One region of the Thalassospira sp. GO-4 genome, then DNA from elsewhere that is predicted to be linked to it. Evidence: riboswitches for the same ligand, from Rfam matches in the RefSeq annotation. Region 1 holds a riboswitch; each other region holds the start of a gene.
What was found. Region 1 has a riboswitch for cobalamin ahead of M9H61_RS03635 (DUF4198 domain-containing protein). Riboswitches for the same ligand answer to the same signal wherever they lie in the genome.

Region 1 (4,580 bases):
CCTTCCTTGCTGGCCTCGGCACCCAGGACGGTAAACATGGCGGTTCCCGGTGTTGTGAATGGCAACATCACCAGCATCACGATGATGAACCCGTCCATCGCTGCCATACGTTTCAGGGTCAGACGCAAAGGCAAATCAGTCATGAACATCGTCGCTATTGCCACAAAAAAGGCAGCAAGCGCGAATTCGATCTGATGCAGGGAAACGACCATCACCGAAAACAGACAGGCCGCCACCACCCGAACACGCGGATCAAACGATCCGACAAAGGAAGACGGTCGTTGTCCGCCTCCCTGAACGCTTAATGGTTGGTCATGCCCGAAAAGATGGCTCATGATTTGGTTGCTTTGGCTCTCAAGCGTCTTGCTGCCAGATAATAGGCAATCCCGAAGAACCCGAATATATAACCAATACCGCCCAGAATCGATTGAAGATCGTTCTTTTCCTTATAGGCGGTAATTTCCCGACGCAATGGACGCAATTCATCGCGAACGATCGCGGCAATGACTTCTTCCTGCTCGCGGGTAATTGCAGTTTTGGTTGCATTATCCCCGACAACTGCCCCATCCACAGTGATGTTAGCGCTATCACCCGAAGAAACTGCGTCGATGCTGCCTGCCCCTGCAATTCCCGTCAGGTCGGCAATATCAAAACGGGTTTCTGCAACATGCCCTGCCCCCAGATCGGCCCGAAAGACAAGGTCAACTTGCTGGCTTGGCGTATAGACAAAGAAGCCGTCAGAATCCGTTCTGATTTCATCGATCTTGTTTCCCTGCCGGTCAAAAATTTCAACCAGCGTGTCCGCAGCCATATCGCCATTGGAAAACCCGATCTCCCCTTCGACAGCTGTGCCGCTTGGAAAAACCGATGCAATCACCTTATGGGCCTGGGCGGCCTGCATTCCGAACAGAAGGCCTGCCAGAAACACCCCTGTTGCAAGCTTACCCATTGTTGGCCTCGTTCACCTGTTCGGCCAGGATCGCGGGGTTTTGTGCGTCATATCGGCGGATCTGGGCATCGGCCATCAGCAAAGCCGGTTTGACCTTCATGATCAGATAAACCGCTGCTGCAGACACCAGACCTTCGACCGCCATGATCGGAATATGGGCAAAGAAAACAAGCTTGGCCGCCGGTACAAACCCTTCCCCGCTCAGACCAAGGGAAATGGCTACGAACAAGGTGGTCAGCGCAATTGAAAGCGCACCGGCACACCCGCCCCAGATTGCCGCAAAGGTTGGATTGCTTCGCGACACCAATCCGCGAAACATGAAACCGGCAATCACCGCAGGAAACGCAATATTGACGGTATTGACCCCCAATACGGTCAAACCGCCAAATCCGAAAAAGATGGCCTGCAACAAAAGCCCGACAAAAAGTGCCGGGAATGCGGTCCAGCCAAGCACAAGCCCGGCCAGACCACTCATGATCAGATGCACGCTCGACGGACCGACCGGCACGTGGATCAGGGAGGCGACGAAGAACGTCGCCGATAACACCCCCGTCGCCGGAATTTTATCGATTGGCAGTTTGCGCAATCCAAGGCCAAGCCCCGCGACAGCAAGTACGCCACCGCCAATCAGCACCTCTGGGGCCAATGCCCCGTCAACAATATGCATCTATTTTGTCCCCAAGCCTATTGCACATCATAGGCGCGAACCCACAGGACTGCATCCTGTGAAAGCTCTTTTCCCTGAAATTCTTTGTTCGGCCCACTACCAAGGGCCGCAAACCCCCAAAATCCGGCCTTGGGGATCCCGAACGTGAAATACCCGTTGGCATCGGTAATCGCGACAATTGCCCCACCAGGCATCGGCCCTGCTGTCGGTTCCTTGGGCGCGTTACGGTCCATATCGGGTTCGGCTGCCATATATTCGATTTCAACCTCGACCCCGGATACCGGTTCACCGTTGCTCAGCACCCGACCGGTAAAGGTCGAACCTGCGACAATGTTGGTCGGCCGGTTTAACGGCAGAATTTCGGTCACAAGTCCCTGTGCCTCCATCCAGTCGGTCGGGATTTCGTTGCGGTTCACATAGGACTTGGTGATCTGCTGAATGAAGATATCTTCGCTTTCTTCGTAATAGGGTTCGGGCACCACCACCATCACGTAATCGCCACTGCGCTTAAGGGTCAAAGTACCGTCATACGCCTTGGCGGTATTCTCCTTCCCTGTGAAGGTCACCTCAGAAAGCGTTGAAGATAAATCAATTTTATCACCGCGATGGATCGCGTAAAACGCCACCGGCTTTTGCATATCCATGACATGTCCGTTTTCGAACGGATGCCAGAATATCAGTTTCACCGGCAGTTCGCCGGGGGCGGTCACATTGACTTCCGGTGTATAGGCCAATTGAAAATGGGCATGCGCACTTTGTGACGCAAACGCGAAACAGGCACTTGCAATCGCAAGCTTGCCAAGAGTTTTAAACATGTAATCGTCTCTTTTCACGAACGATGCGCGTCAGAAAAGTTTCCCGACGCACAGAGTTAGGATCAAGAACGATAGGATGGCTGGAAGCAAGATACCGGTTTCACGACGAGACCGCCTTTTCCCTGCAACCTGACGCTCACCCCGGCGTCCAACAGTTCAGTACCGGACAAGCCGTGTCCGGCAGTCAAAGGCAGGTCTCCTGGCTCGTGGTTTCAAAAGCATTACGCCTTCCCGGTTTGTCACCAGTGGCATAGGTAATGCTCGGACCACTTACAGTTGCGGGGGCAGCCGTGGCATTGTCGTAACGCACCACGTTCCCTTTTAAGCCGATCCAATGGATCAACACCCAAGACGCGTTCATATTCCATGGGCGGCAAACACCTGTCAACTCTTTGCCCGCATCCGAACGGATTATCTTTTCGCGCCATTGCTTGACCTTCGCCCTTCCCCCGGCAAAGATCAGCAGACACATCGCACAACATTGCGACTGGCCTTACATGGGATGGGTTGGAAATGATGGCTCCTGAAACAGTCCTGGACTTCTGGTTCAAGGAACTCGAACAAAAGCAATGGTTTATCAAGGATACTGCACTTGATACCCACATTGCCGAACGATTTTCCGACATTCATGCCGCGGCCCTTGCCGGTGAACTTTTCACCTGGCGCAACACCGCATCGGGGCGCCTTGCCGAAATCATCGTTCTGGATCAGTTTTCGCGCAACATGTATCGCGACACGCCGCAATCATTTGCTGCCGATCCGATCGCGCTTGTTCTTGCACAGGAAGCAGTATCCTTGGGCAAGGACAAGGAACTTGGATCACCAGAACAGCGGGCGTTTCTGTATATGCCCTATATGCATTCAGAATCCGAAATGATCCATGAAATTGCCATGACCCTGTTTGATCAGCCCGGGCTTGAACACAATTACGGCTTTGAAATCAAACACAAGAAAATCATCGACCGGTTCGGGCGTTATCCGCATCGCAATGACATTCTTGGCAGGACATCCACGCCAGAAGAAATCGCGTTTCTCAAAGAACCCGGCTCGTCATTCTAGAACGAAAAACGGGACGGCAATCCGTCCCGCTTTCATAAAATGATTCAATGCGAAAACGCGATATCAACCGATATCGCGATCGCGATTATCCCACCATCCCTGCACCAGGGCTTCGGCTTCGTCCATATAATCGGCTTTGCCCGCAAGGAATGCCGCCATCGCCGCACTACCCTTGATCCTGGCTTCGGCCGGGGCATCCTCGACCTCGCCGCGCCAAACAGCCAGAAAGTGCTTAAGAGTCACCGGGCTTTGATCGTCGATTTCTTTTTCGGTTTTTGGCAAAAGTGCCGGCCATCGGACGTCGCAAAGCTCGCCGTTATCAAGCATCCGAAGATCAACATGTTTGAACGGTGTGCGTTCTGCTTCGCCGCCCCCGCCCTTGATCACGCCAATTCGCGGCAGTTCAAGAAGCTTTCCGGTTTCACGATGCACATCCAGAAACGCCGGATGAAACACCCCCAGGAACGCGGCCCGTGCCTGTAACGGGTTTAGCAACCGCAACAGGGTATTCACCGGACTGCGCAGCCCCAGAAGCGACCGCAAACCGATCAGTTCCTGCAATTTCGGATGCATATGGCGCAACGGCAAATAAGCAAACCCCTTTGCGGCAATATCCGAACGGGCTTCTTCGGCTGACATCGCGATCGGCAGCTTAAGCGCCTTGATTGCGGCCTCGGTTCCAAGACCATTGACCAGATGCGAGTTATAACCGTGCATCAGAACCGGAACACCGTTCTGTGATATCAAATGTGCCGACAATACAAACCACGGCAGACCACGGGTTCGACCAGCCGCATATGACGGCCAATCAAGCATCGGGCGGCCCACCGGGTTGGTGTCCTGTCCATCATCCGCATCAAGCCTTGCGGCTTTGCGCACGGCTTCGATCATGCCTGCGAGTTCTTCCGGCGTTTCCGCCCGATAGCGCAGCATAAGCAAAAACGCGCCAAGCTGGATCGGCTCGACCTCATCGCGCAGGATCATTGAAAAGGCATCAAATGCCTCTTCGCGCGTCAGGCTGCGTGAACGGCCCGGCCCCCGAAAGAACGTTCTCAAATACCCGGAAAACGGATGAGATTCGGGTAAATGA
Region 2 (4,580 bases), 1.8 Mb from region 1:
CGCGGTCGCATAAAGTGCCTTCAGATCATCGGGAATGCGATCAATCTGCCCGATACTGCCATCATAATATTTCAGGTCGGAGATCATCACCTCGTCCCAAAGACCACGTTCTTTCAGGTCATGGACAAGGGCGGCATTGACCACCGTGAAGTCACCCGACATGTTCGATTTCACAAACAGGTTGCGATATGCCGGTTCAATCGATTGACTGACGCCGCAGATGTTGGAAATCGTCGCAGTCGGGGCAATCGCCATGGTGTTGGAATTGCGCATTCCAGTGGTTTTGACCCGTTCGCGCAGACCATCCCAGTCAAGGCGATGGCTTCGGTCAACAGTGAATTCCGAACGAACGTCGGCAAGCAGGTCAAGCGAGTCAATTGGCAGGATGCCCTTTGACCACAGTGATCCGTCAAAGCTTTCATACCGGCCGCGCTCGGCCGCCAGGTCAACAGATGCGGAAATGGCGTGGAAGGAAATGGCTTCCATGCTTTCATCGGCAAATGCGATGGCCTCTGACGAGGCATAGGCGATTTTCAGTTTCTGTAACGCATCTTGAAAACCCATCAGGCCAAGGCCGACCGGACGATGGCGCAGGTTGGAATAGCGTGCCTCCGGGATGGTGTAGAAGTTGATGTCGATCACGTTATCAAGCATCCGCATCGCGATTTCGACCGTTTGTGCCAGCTTGTCGTGATCAAGGCCGTCTTCGGTGACATGGGCCAGAAGATTGATCGAACCAAGGTTACAAACCGCGACCTCGTCAGCAGATGTATTGAGCGTAATTTCCGTGCACAGGTTTGACGAATGCACCACGCCACGATGCTGTTGCGGGGATCGGATATTGCACGGGTCCTTGAAGGTGATCCATGGATGACCGGTTTCAAACAGCATGGTCAACATGCGCCGCCAAAGATCCACCGCGCGCACGGTTTTGAAATTCGTGATTTGGCCGCTATTGGCCTTGGCTTCATATGCCTCATACGCGGTCTTGAATTTCGCACCATAAAGATCATGCAAGTCCGGCGTGTCATCGGGCGAAAACAGGGTCCATGGCGCATCTGCCATCACCCGTTCCATGAACAGGTCCGGCACCCAGTTGGCCGTGTTCATATCATGCGTGCGACGGCGGTCGTCGCCCGTGTTCTTGCGCAGATCAAGGAACTCTTCGATATCGATGTGCCATGTTTCGAGATAGGCACAAACAGCCCCCTTGCGCTTGCCACCCTGATTAACCGCAATCGCGGTGTCATTGGCGACTTTCAGAAACGGAACGACCCCCTGGCTTTGGCCATTTGTACCCTTGATATGCGCGCCAAGACCACGCACCGGGGTCCAGTCATTGCCAAGACCGCCGGAATATTTGGCCAAAAGCGCGTTGTCCTTGACCGATTTGAAAATGCCATCAAGGTCATCGGGCACGGTGGTCAGGAAGCAGGATGACAATTGCGGGCGGCATGTCCCGGCATTGAACAGGGTCGGGGTCGATGCCATGAAGACAAAGGTCGAAAGCTGATCATAAAATTCGATTGCCTTGGCTTCGCGGTCGATCTCACGGATGGCAAGACCCATGGCAACCCGCATGAAAAAGGCCTGTGGCAGTTCAAACCGCGACCCTTTGACATGCAGGAAGTAACGGTCATAAAGCGTCTGAAGTCCAAGATACTGGAAATTCAGATCACGTTCCGGCTTGATCGCCGCCGCGATTTTTTTCAGGTCAAACTTTGACAATTCCGGATCAATCAGGCCGGACTTGATGCCAGCCGTGATCGCGGCGGGGAAATAGGTCGCGTATCGTGCGCCCATCTCGGCCTGGGTGGCTTGTTCGGGCTGGTCGAAGACAAAGCTCAGGGCTTCTGTCCGAAGCTTGTCAAGTAACAGGCGTGCGTTGACAAAGGCGTAATTCGGTTCGCGCTCTACCAGTGTTCGGGCTGCCATGATCGGGGCAAGTGCCAATTCCCCGGTGGTGACACCGTCATAAAGGTTCTTTCTGGTTTCTTCCATGATCGGTGCTGTGCTGACGCCATCAAGGTCGCCACAGGCCTCGGCAATCACGGTCGCCAACCGGTCAATATCAAGCAACCTTTTGCTGCCGTCGGGCAGGGTGATATGAAGATCGGGCTGCCCGGCCTTTTTGCTTTTCTTGCGTGCATCAAGCTTGGCGCGTTCGCGCGCACGGTCTTCACGATACAGGACATAGGCGCGCGCAACCTTGTGATGTTCGCTGCGCATCAGGGCCAGCTCGACCTGATCCTGTATATCTTCGATCTGAAGGGTATGGCCCGGCGCGGCCCGCTTTAACAAGGTCGTGGTAACCTGATCGGCCAATCCATCGACAATGTCATGTACCCGACGTGATCCCGACGCGGTTTCGCCCTCGGCGGCAAGAAATGCCTTGGTCAGGGCTGTTTTGATTTTGGTTGCATCAAAGGCCGTGACCGATCCGTTGCGACGGATCACCTGATAGATGGTGTGTGAATTTGATGAAGGATCGGAAACGGCTGGCCGTTCCAACTCGACTGTTTCTGACATCGTAAGCCCCAATCATATGGGGGCAAAGGCCAAACGGAGGTATGCAGGGATGATTGGCGGTCTGCCAGTCAGATCACAAGCACTCCACCGGGACACCCCGCCCGTGAATGTTTACGTTCGCTCACGGCAGGTCTCCTGGCTTGCGGATCGATGCTTCATCCGGCCTTCCCGAAATGCCAAGCATTTCAGTGACCATGGTTGGATTAAAGCTAGCCGCTTACAGTTGCGGGGGCAGCTTCGGCATTGTCGTGCATATGCAAAACGCACCGAATTCCCTCTTAGCCTTCAAACCGATATGGTTCGGTAAGAAGGACCGTGATGTCTATATATTGGGTTCGGATTGAAAATTTCGTCAATATATATGTTTTCTTGACAGGTTTTACCGATCCCGGTGATCGGGCGCGAAGCCAAGAATTATCAGTCTATATAAGCAGATCCAAAAAAAGTGACGGGCCCTTTCGGGGCCCGTCCTTTTTTCTTCTTTGGTTTGCTGTGTCGGAACTTGATGACCGAAATCAGAGAACCGTAAGCATGCATGCAACCAGCGGATGGCGGACAATGTCCTTGTCGCGCAGCTGGACACAGGCGACATCTTCGACATTTTCAAGTCGTTCCGACATTTCCGAAAGACCCGACATTTCCGGCAGAAGGTCGGTCTGATCCGGATCGCCGGTCAGGATCATGGTGGAATTCCAGCCCAGACGGGTCACCAGCATCTTGAGCTGCCCGTATGTGCAGTTCTGGGCTTCGTCGATGACGACGAAGGCATTGTTCAGAGTACGGCCACGCATATAGCCGATCGGGGCAATCTCAATCGTGCCGTCCGAAAGGTATGTGCGCAGGCGCTTGGTGCCAAGGCGATCATTAAGCGCGTCATAAAGCGGGCGAAGATAAGGTGCCATCTTGGCTTCGACATCGCCGGGCAGGAAGCCGATATTTTCCCCGGCTTCAACAGCCGGGCGGGCCAGAACGATACGGCCGATATCACCCTTATCAAGGGCTTCGACCGCTTTGGAAACCGCGATATAGGTTTTACCGGTGCCTGCCGGACCAAGGGCAAGGACCAGGTTGAAGGCATCAATGGCCTCCATCAATGCGGCCTGGTTTTCACTTTTCGGGCGGATGTTGCGGCGGTAGCTTTGATCGCGTTGTCCTTTCTGTTCTGCGACTTCCCCCTGAAGCGGGTGCCAGTCAGCGTTCTTTTCATCAAACAGTTCATGGACATTGTTGTCGGACTGTTGCGGACGGTTACGACGGCGTGCTGCGCGCTTACCCATGACGATCACCTCATCAAATGTGCCAAAAAAGCAAAACGCGCCATTCCGTCATGGAAAGGCGCGCATTCAATTTTCATCTTGCGATGGAAGTGGCGGTAGGAGTTTCCGCCGGTCACAACATGTTGCATGTGCGATCCGGGGGGCGAAAATTCTCGTTGTAAGACGCTTTTTCGCGGCACTCGGGAACCCCTCCTGCGGTCCAGTGATTGACCGTTGATTGGAATCGTACCCCTATATGCAGTGTCTTGTCACGGTTTTTTGCACGATGAAATTTTCGTGAATCCGGATTGTGAGTCTTTTCAGTCATTTATCCCGCATCTGCGAAAGAACTTTTTTGTTCAACTCTGCGGTGTGACGGCGCTTCTTGCCGGAAGGGCGGCACTGATGATCCAGCTGATGGTCAAAAACGCGATCGACGTCACAAGGCATCCGACCAGCCCGCCATAGGAATAGGCAACGCCAGACAGAATGGTCCCGCAAAGCCGCCCGATGGCATTGGACATGTAATAAAACCCGACATTCATCGCGACCTTGTCGCCATCGGCATAGGCAAGGATCAAATAGGAATGCAGCGACGAGTTCACGGCAAAGACAATGCCGAACACCAAAAGCCCGCCCAGAACTGCAAGTTGCGGCGCAATCCCCTGTGTGACGGCAGCGGCAATGGCAGTGGTCACCGCGATCAGGGCTGCGATCCAGAACCGGGCGGTGCGGCCATCGGGTTCGTGTGATCCGGCCCGCAGCATTTTGGGCGCGAAGGCCTGAATGAAGCCG
Region 3 (4,580 bases), 2.2 Mb from region 1:
CACCGATACCGGATGCAAAACATCCGGTATCGGTCATATGGTTTTATGTGTGCCCAATGGGCTTAGGCCGCCTTGATTGCGGCCTCGATCGCGGCACGGTCCAGACCATGCAAGCCGATCACCACCAGTTCGGAACGGCGGTTTTCGGTGTCGGCCCAGGGACGGTCAAAGTAACGCTGGAAACGTTCCCCGACCCCCTGAACCACATGGCGCATCGGTTTGCCCGGAACATCAAGGAAACCCTTGATGCGCAGAACATCATATTGACGCACGATGTCGATCAGGCGTTTTTCAAGGGCCGCCGGATCATTGACCGCATCAAGTGAGACAACAAAACTTTCGAAATCATCATGATCATGTTCATGACCATCATCATGATGGCTCGGGCGGCTATCAAGGTCATCCTCGGCCGCAGCACCAAGGCCCAGCAAAATGGCGTTTTCAACACGGGAATGCTCGGTCGCGATGATTTTGACCGACGGCTTTTTAAGTTCGGCGCGGATATCGGCTTCGACCTTGGTGCGTTCTTCGTCGGTCAGAAGGTCGGTCTTGTTCAGAACCACCATATCGGCGCAATGAAGCTGTTCTTCAAACAGTTCTTCAAGCGGGCTTTCATGATCAAGGTTTTCATCGGCCTCGCGCTGGGCCTGAACCGCATGATGGTCATGGGCAAACAACCCGTCGCGCAATGCCGCACCATCAAGAACCGCAACAACCCCGTCGACAGTCACGCGCGACCGTACTTCGGGCCAGTTGAACGCCTTGACTAACGGCTTGGGCAGGGCCAGCCCTGATGTTTCGATAACGATATGATCAGGCGGCGTATCGCGATCAATCAGGCCACGAATGGTTGGCAGAAAATCATCCGCAACCGTACAGCAGATACATCCGTTTGCCAGTTCAACCACATCATCCTCGGCACAGCCTTCGATACCGCACCCGTTGATGATGCCGCGATCAACGCCCAGATCGCCAAATTCATTGATGATCAGGGCAATGCGTTTGCCATTGGCATTTTCCAGCATGTTGCGGATCATGGTTGTCTTGCCGGCCCCCAAAAAGCCGGTAATGACGGTTGCCGGGATTTTACCCAATTGTGCCATTTTCAAATTCCTTGAAATTCAATCATTTAAATTGTCATTTGACCTGCATCGGAATGCCCGCAACGACAAGCGTCACCCGGTCAACCAATGCGGCAATACGTTGATGGAGACGTCCGGCATGATCGCGAAAAGCCCGCGCCATTGCATTTTCCGGGACAATCCCGAAACCGACTTCGTTTGATACCAGCAACACCGGAATGTCCAGCCCAGGCAAGTGATCACAAAGCCGGTCGATTTCAGCATCAATATCGCGATCTTCGAGCATCAGGTTGGTCAGCCACAAGGTCAGGCAATCGACCAGAACCGGTTTGCCGTCCGGCTGATTGCAGGTGTCGAGTGCACCGCAAAGATCAAGCGGTTCCTCGATCGTTTGCCAAAGATCGCCACGCGATTGTTTATGAAGGTCGATGCGGTTGACCATTTCATCATCCCATGCCCGACCGGTCGCGATATATATGCCGCCGCCAGCCGCATTGATGATGTTTTCGGCGAACCGGCTTTTGCCAGATCGCGCACCGCCAAGAATCAGATGTGTCCCGCAAGGCGGGTCAGTCCGGGTCATATTCTATTCCTCGCCATGGCCTCCCACCGAGGCCCGATTGCGTCGCCATCATTTAAGATGATGACACCATTCGGCTGGTTTCCTGGCTGCGGGCATGAAAGCAATCCGCCTTCCCGGTTTCCCGGTGGCTGGTGAATGGCAATACATCCACCCGGATCACCCAACCCGATACAGTTGCGGGGGCAGCATCGGCATCGCACCGATTTCCCATCACCGAACGGTGCGCCGAACCTAACAGGTTTGCCCTTGAACCCAAAGGGCATTCTCTGTCCGGACGGGTCAGCTAACCGGAAGGTCAGTATTTGTAAGAATTGCCTGCTTGAGGCCGGCCCTCCTTTAAGGGAACATAATATTATCAAGCTGGAATTAGAGTGGTAACAAATCACCTTCCAGCAAGATCACCGGGACAAAAAACATCAAAACCGGTGGGCCGCATAATTGCGGCACCAAACTCTTGGGGTTAACTGGAATTTTGCAAAATCAGATGGCAGTTTCTGCACAACTATCGAAAATCCGAAATCCGAACACACCAACCTGGACCACATCCTCGCGCAAGGATATGTGGCTTGGTCTGCTTGAACGCCTGAATTCCGACAATCGGGCCTTTCAGACGTTTCTGGAAGAATATGCGACCGGTGCGGACATTACATTGTCGCGCCGCGATGTGCGCAGCATCTTTGCACTTGATGCTTCCAAAGGGGTGATCGGCACCATCATCTGGTCCCATGCGCGCGGCATCCGCGTCAATGCACTGTCGCTGCTTGTGCGTGATCTGCCGACGCTCATCACGTTGATGTCGATTTCGGATTTCGGCCAGGAAGAATTAAACGAATTGCTTTCCCAGCCGGGGATATCGGTCCCCACCGCCAGCAAAATGCTGTCAGCCTGTGGAAAGACCTATCGCAAGATGCCCGCAGCCATCATTGATGACAACGTCATCCAGGCAATTGAGAATACGGCTCTTTGTGAAGATTTCCCGCATGTCGCCAAATTGCGCAACAAGTCACGCAGCCGCCCGCTGCCCTATTACGAAGCCTATTTGAAAGACGTGACTGCGATCTGTGAAAAGCACGACATTACCGCAGATATGCTTGATCGCTATCTTGCCGAACATGCGCTTGAAGATCTTCCCTTGAATTCCGAACTGCAAACGGCCTGATTGCCGCGGACAGGGCAGTTTACGGCACGGGAATGGTCACGACATCCACATCCTGACGGCATCGTTCCACAGCGGGTCGATGCCGTTTTTATTTTCTGTCAAAATCATCCAAAGCTTTGATTGACCGCGGTGACACGCCAGCCGGGCTGATCCACACCGTCGATATATTCCAGTCTGGTCAGACTTAGCGTATCGATATGAAATGACAATGCCGCTTCAAGTGACAGTCCCAGCGCATTGGCCATGATCGCGCGGATGGTGCCGCCATGGACCACAGCAACAATGTCGCGGCCCGCCCAATAGCTGGTGGCGTGGGTGAAAACCGGACCGACCCGCTCGACCATATCGGCAAAGCTTTCACCATTTGGCGGCTGCTGTCGGGCGAAATCCGTCCAGAATTGTGTGGTTTCGCCTTTCGGAAGGTCGTTCCAGCGCTGAAGCTCCCAGGCCCCGAAATGTTGCTCGGCAAAGCCGCTTTCGCGGGTCGGGGTGATGTCCTCGTCGATCAGTTCCTGAAGCTTGAGCGCGGTATCAAGCGTCCGTGACAGATGGCTGGTCATCCAGACCGCATCGCGGGGCAAGTGCCGCGCCACCGCACGCAGTTTTTTTTCATCAGACAGATCAACCTGCATGTCACTTCGGCCATAGACCAGACGTTCCGGGTTTTGCACCGGCGCATGACGCACCAGCCACCAGCGCGTTGTCTTGATTTTGGTCATGCTTTCCCCGGTTTGTTCGGACATTGGCAGTCAATCATGGTCGTTTTGAGCAATCAGCAAAATTCATGGCTATGCCATTACGGCAATGAATCCGATACCGGCAAACAGTTCGGCACAGACTTGGGTTGCCCCCAACACATCACCGGTCTGGCCACCGATTTGTGATCTGGCAACCATTGCGACGATCAGGATCGCGATCATCACACCGACAATTACCGCAAACATCGCACCGATACCGCCCAATACCAGAACAATAGCGCTGGCAATGGCAAACCCGATCAGAACCGGAAGCCATCCGGGCCGCCCGGCCCCTTTGCCCAGTCCGTTATCCCGCGCTGGCGGCAATATGCGCATAACAACCGGCATTGCCGCACGGGAAATAACCGCCATGATCAGAAACAGGATACCGGCCTGTCCGATATCCGCCGCAGCCGTAATCAGAACCAGCCGCAAACCCAGCGTCAAAATCAGCATGACAACCGCATAGGTCCCGACAGTGCTGTCACGCATGATTTCAAGTTTGCGGTCGCGGTCCATCCCGCCGCCAAAGCCGTCCGCACAGTCGGCAATGCCGTCTTCGTGCATCGCGCCGCTCAGCAACACCATCGCTGCGATGGCAAAGATCGCATAGACAAGGGGGTTTCCCGTCAGAAAATCGACAAGCATCGCCGGCAGCAATGCCAGGCCCGCCAGGACCAGTCCGACAAGTGGCCAGCACCAGACAGATCGCGCGATCAGAGCCGCCCGGAAATCACCAACCGGGGGCAACGGCACCCGGCTGAGCAATGCCATGGCGCGCCAGAAATCGGATAAAACCGATGCATCAACAGACGTTTTATCCGCATCATCACGCCGATCACCTGTCGGTGTATCTGTGCTTTGCATGTTTGTTTCGTTTTGGTTATGATCTTCGGACACCATGAAATTCCGATTTTCGAACTGGCAATCTGTTGCGCATAGGCCTAGTTTGGGGCCGATTTTATTGGGGTTCTTCAGTCTACCGCGAAACCGAAGCTATCCCGGATCCGGGACCGGCA
Region 4 (4,580 bases), 1.3 Mb from region 1:
CCAAAGACACACAACCAGCCCGCCAAACGCAACGGGCAGCGCAAGATAGACATCGTCCCAGCGCACACCACTCAGATTGCCAAGCAACCAGAACATGATGCCGCGCGCCTCGTCCGCGGTTGCTGCCTTGGTGACGATAAAGGATGTCAGGGCGTTGAAAAGCTGTGATCCGGCAACCCCGGCCAGAATGATCGCGCCCGCACCACGACCGGCCGGAATGGCCAGAAGCGCGACAAACCCGAATGCCACCAGTGCACCGACAAACGCGCCAATTGACAGCGAAACCATCCCCGCCCCAAGACCAAGAATGGCAACACTGACCGCGCCGGTAGATGCCCCCGCCGAAATGCCCAGCAAATAGGGATCGGCCAGACTGTTGCGCAAAAGCGCCTGTAATACGGCCCCAGACAACGCAAGTGACGCCCCGCAGGCCGCAGCCACAAGTGCACGCGAAATCCGGTAATTCCAGATGATCCCGGAATCGATTGGATCAATCTCATAACCCGCCTGCCACAGATGATTGGCAATGGTTTGAAGAACCGTACCAAGGGGAATGTGTGTCTCCCCCTTGGCAGCGGCAATTGCAACCACAGCGGCAAGCAGGATCAAAGCCGCCACGGCGGCACCGCTTCGCGCAAGATATGCCCGCCCCGCCCGCGATCGTGCGGGGGGCTGAGGGGGTGCTTTTTCAAACATTGAAGTCTCCGGGCATATCGAGCGCCATCGGGTTACGCAATCAGTTCGAGGCACTCAGGCGTTCGACAGCCTGGGCAAGCGTTTCAATACCGTCAATCAGACGAATTGTCGGGTCCATCGATTGTGCATCCATCACAACGATATTGCCGTTTTTAACTGCTTTCATCTGGCGTGTAACCGGATCGGTTTTCAAAAAGTTCATTTTGACTTCCCAATCATCTGCCGGAAACCGGCGACGGCCCATTTTACCGATCACAATGATATCGGGATTGGCGCGCGCAATGGTTTCCCACCCCACTGTCGGCCATTCTTCGTCGCTGTCGATGATGTTTGTTACGCCAAGTTTTTCCGCGATATAGCCAGCGGCCCCGTTTTTGCCCGCGACATAGGGATCGCTTTTAATCTCGGCACTGGAAAACCAGAAGACGGTCGAAACATTGCTGTTCCCGCTGGCATTGACCTGTGCCAGGGACCGGGCTTCACGATCTTTCAACCTGGCAATCAGGGCCGCGCCGCGATCCTCGATATCGAAAATCTGCGCAAGGTCGGAAATTTCCCGATAAATCAGGTCCATTGAGAAACGGTCATGGCGCACCCCGTCGCCGCCGCCGGCATTGTCTTTGCCCACGCAATCGGCAGGCGCGGTATAGACCGGAATGGAAAGTTCATTGAACTGTTCGGTGGTGCCGACAATCCCCTTGGGGCCGACATGCCATTGATACTGGGTGGCGACCAGTTGCGGTTTTTGGGCAACCACGGTTTCAAAACCCGGATCATTATCAGCCAGACGCGGCACGGACGCATTCACATCCCTGAATTCATCCATGACCGGACCAAACCAGACCCCGGTGCCTTTGACCTTATCGGCCAGCCCCAGCGAATAGAGGATTTCCGTCGTGCTTTGTCCAAGCGACACAACCCGTTCGGGGGCTGCATCAAAGTGCAGCGTGCTGCCGCAATTTTCGATGGCAAGCGGATACTCCGTCGCAGCCGCAAACGGGGCCGAAATCATAAAACCGGCAGCAAACACCCCGACTGCCAGCGCATTTTTATAGTGACTGATCACTTTGACTTCCTTTCAAAGACATACCGGCAAGGGTCGGCAATTACCGGCCACTGCACAGCATATCGCAAATGTTATGTTATAACATAACATACACTTTACTATCGTCAAGGGACTGGCAAAAGTGTCGGGAAATGGCGGAAGATGTCAGGACCGGTATTCAGGCGCATTTACAAAAAACTGCCGGAAACCGCGACATATGCCGACATTCTCCGGGGCACCCCGCCCGGTCCGTCGCATTCATGTCGGCAGGTCTCCTGGCTCGCGGGTCAAAGCACTTTTCCTGGCCTTCCCGGGTTCATCCCAGTGGCATTGGTCAGAAAAACGCTCACCGCCTACAGTTGCGGGGGCAGCTTCGGTTGATGGGCATGCAGCCCAGATCGAATTCCCTTTATCCGATATCCGGATACCGACATCTGACCGTTAGATTAAAGCCCAAACCCGGTCAAGGAAATTGGCAGATGACCAGAGGCATTTACACAGGGGTCCATGCAGAAATTGCAGTCGACACGACCTTGAATTTGCCATGTTTCATCCCGATTACCTCCACACTGTCTGGTATGCTTGCCGACAAATGAAACCATTGGAACATGATGCACATGACGACTTCTGTTGAACGCAGACGCTTTTTGAAATCCATCGCGGCAGCCGGTCTTATCCTGCCGGGAATGTCGATCTATCAGCATGCATTGGCAGAAGTACCGGGGCTTGACCTTGGTGCGGAACAGCCGTTTGATTTTGCCGATCTGATTGCGCGTGCCGAATCGATGGCGCAGGCCGCCTATGAGCCGCCAGTCGCCCCCAACCCGGAAATTGTCGGGCGGATCGATTACGACACCCATGGCAAATTGCATTACAAACGCGACCATTCGCCGTTTTCCGATGGATCAGGCACCTATCCGGTGACGTTTTTCCATCTGGGCATGTATTTCGCCAAGCCCGTGCACATGTATCTTCTGGAAGACGGCACGGCACGCGAAGTCATCTATAAACCCGATTACTTTGACATGCCAGCCGACAGTATTGCCCGCCAGCTGCCCGAAAACAGCGGCTTTGCCGGGTTCCGACTTCATGAAGAACTGTCGCGCGATGACTGGAAAACCCAGGACTGGGCGGCGTTTCTTGGCGCTTCCTATTTCCGTGCCATCGGTGATGAAGGCCAGTATGGCCTGTCCGCGCGCGGGATTGCGGTCAATACCGCCACATCCCAACCCGAAGAATTCCCCGATTTCCGCCAGTTCTTTATCGAGCCGGCCAAAAATGCCGAAGACCCGGTCACCATCTATGCGCTGCTTGATGGCCCAAGCATTACGGGCGCATACAAATTCCTGCTCTATCGCGGGCAGGGTGTGACGATGGATATCGAAAAACACCTGTTTGTCCGTCGCGATATCGAACGGCTTGGCATTGCGCCGCTGACCAGCATGTTCTGGTATTCCGAACAGAACAAATCATTCCGGTTTGACTGGCGCCCGGAAGTCCATGACAGCGATGGCCTGGAACTGTGGACCGGCAGTGGCGAACGCATCTGGCGGCAGCTGAACAACCCCGAAACCATCCGCGCATCGGCCTTTGCCGATCATAATCCGCGCGGTTTTGGACTGATGCAGCGCGACCGCGATGTGAAGAACTATCTTGATGGTGTGCGCTATCACCGTCGCCCAAGCCTGTGGGTCGAACCCCAGGAAGACTGGAATGACGGTGCCGTACAGTTGATCGAAATTCCGACCGACGATGAAATCCACGATAACATCGCGGCATTCTGGGTTCCGAACGCCCCGGCCAAGGCCGGGAACAGCTATCAGTTCAAATATCGCCTTCACTGGCAGGCCCATAACCCGTTCCCGGTTGCCGAACTGGCAAAGGCAACTTCGACCCGCATGGGACGCGGCGGCGAACCGGGCACCAACCGCCCGAAAGACGAGGTCAAGTTTTCCGTCGAATTCGAAGGCGATGTTCTTGGCACCCTTGCCTATGGCGAGTTCCCGGAAATCGTCGTATCGACATCGCGTGGTGAAATCACCCGCACCAAGATCGAACCGATCATGGATACCCGTATCTGGCGGGCGGCCTTTGACCTGAAGGCGGCCGGCACCGATCCGGTTGATCTGCGCATGTATCTCAAACGCGGGGACGCTCCGCTCAGTGAAACCTGGATGTTCCAGCATCTGCCGGCATTGGGTAATCAGCATCAAGGCTGATCAAAACCCGGCAAGAATGATCAGGGGGCGGGCAACACCGCCCCCTGCTTTTTTATGTTCACGACGCCATGCCTTCGCCCGGGCGCGCTTGGGCCGATTGTCCAAGGATTGCCATGACATCACGCATCGGTGGTGCACCAAACATGCGCGCATATTCGCGGCTGAACTGCGATGCACTTTCATAGCCGACCGCATAGGCCGCACTGGCCGCGTCCTTCATTTCTGCGAGCATGATCTGACGCGCCGTCGTCAGGCGCAGGCGCTTTTGATATTGCAGCGGGCTCATCGCGGTGACCTGTTTGAAATGATGATGGAAGGATGACGGGCTCATATTGGCGAAATCTGCCAGCTCCTCGATCTTCAGCGGCTTGTCGAAATTATCCTTCATCAACCGCAACACCGCCGATATCCGCTGCATATTGCTGCCACCAATCGCAAGACCGGCAATCAGCGCGCCCTTGCCGGTGCGCAACAGTCGGTAATGCACTTCGCGCATCAGAAGCGGCAACATGACCGCAATGTCATCGGGCCTTTCAAGCAACTCGACCACGCGCAACACCGCGTCAATCAGGCTGTCGGTGGTTTGTTCGACAAACAGTCCGCGGGCACTTTCGCCTTCT

Region 2: it holds a riboswitch for cobalamin, as region 1 does, so the genes downstream of both, M9H61_RS11635 (ribonucleoside-diphosphate reductase subunit alpha) here and M9H61_RS03635 (DUF4198 domain-containing protein) in region 1, are expected to answer to the same signal.
Region 3: it holds a riboswitch for cobalamin, as region 1 does, so the genes downstream of both, cobU (bifunctional adenosylcobinamide kinase/adenosylcobinamide-phosphate guanylyltransferase) here and M9H61_RS03635 (DUF4198 domain-containing protein) in region 1, are expected to answer to the same signal.
Region 4: it holds a riboswitch for cobalamin, as region 1 does, so the genes downstream of both, M9H61_RS09755 (ABC transporter substrate-binding protein) here and M9H61_RS03635 (DUF4198 domain-containing protein) in region 1, are expected to answer to the same signal.

The regions. Positions count from the first base shown of each region.
Region 1 is NZ_CP097807.1:754,130-758,709, reverse strand. Features, by position in the region: gene cbiQ (cobalt ECF transporter T component CbiQ) at 1-335, opposite strand, end outside; gene M9H61_RS03645 (cobalt ABC transporter permease) at 332-949, opposite strand; gene cbiM (cobalt transporter CbiM) at 942-1,616, opposite strand; gene M9H61_RS03635 (DUF4198 domain-containing protein) at 1,634-2,431, opposite strand; cobalamin riboswitch at 2,603-2,796, opposite strand; gene M9H61_RS03630 (DUF924 family protein) at 2,945-3,490, shown strand; gene M9H61_RS03625 (glycosyl transferase family protein) at 3,554-4,580, opposite strand, start outside.
Region 2 is NZ_CP097807.1:2,511,280-2,515,859, reverse strand. Features, by position in the region: gene M9H61_RS11635 (ribonucleoside-diphosphate reductase subunit alpha) at 1-2,529, opposite strand, end outside; cobalamin riboswitch at 2,637-2,862, opposite strand; gene M9H61_RS11630 (PhoH family protein) at 3,045-3,806, opposite strand; gene arsJ (organoarsenical effux MFS transporter ArsJ) at 4,145-4,580, opposite strand, start outside.
Region 3 is NZ_CP097807.1:2,921,754-2,926,333, forward strand. Features, by position in the region: gene cobW (cobalamin biosynthesis protein CobW) at 63-1,103, opposite strand; gene cobU (bifunctional adenosylcobinamide kinase/adenosylcobinamide-phosphate guanylyltransferase) at 1,138-1,665, opposite strand; cobalamin riboswitch at 1,720-1,910, opposite strand; gene M9H61_RS13485 (hypothetical protein) at 2,150-2,824, shown strand; gene M9H61_RS13490 (histidine phosphatase family protein) at 2,929-3,567, opposite strand; gene cobS (adenosylcobinamide-GDP ribazoletransferase) at 3,613-4,428, opposite strand.
Region 4 is NZ_CP097807.1:2,079,680-2,084,259, forward strand. Features, by position in the region: gene M9H61_RS09750 (iron ABC transporter permease) at 1-696, opposite strand, end outside; gene M9H61_RS09755 (ABC transporter substrate-binding protein) at 737-1,762, opposite strand; cobalamin riboswitch at 1,989-2,188, opposite strand; gene M9H61_RS09760 (glucan biosynthesis protein) at 2,359-3,960, shown strand; gene M9H61_RS09765 (AraC family transcriptional regulator) at 4,019-4,580, opposite strand, start outside.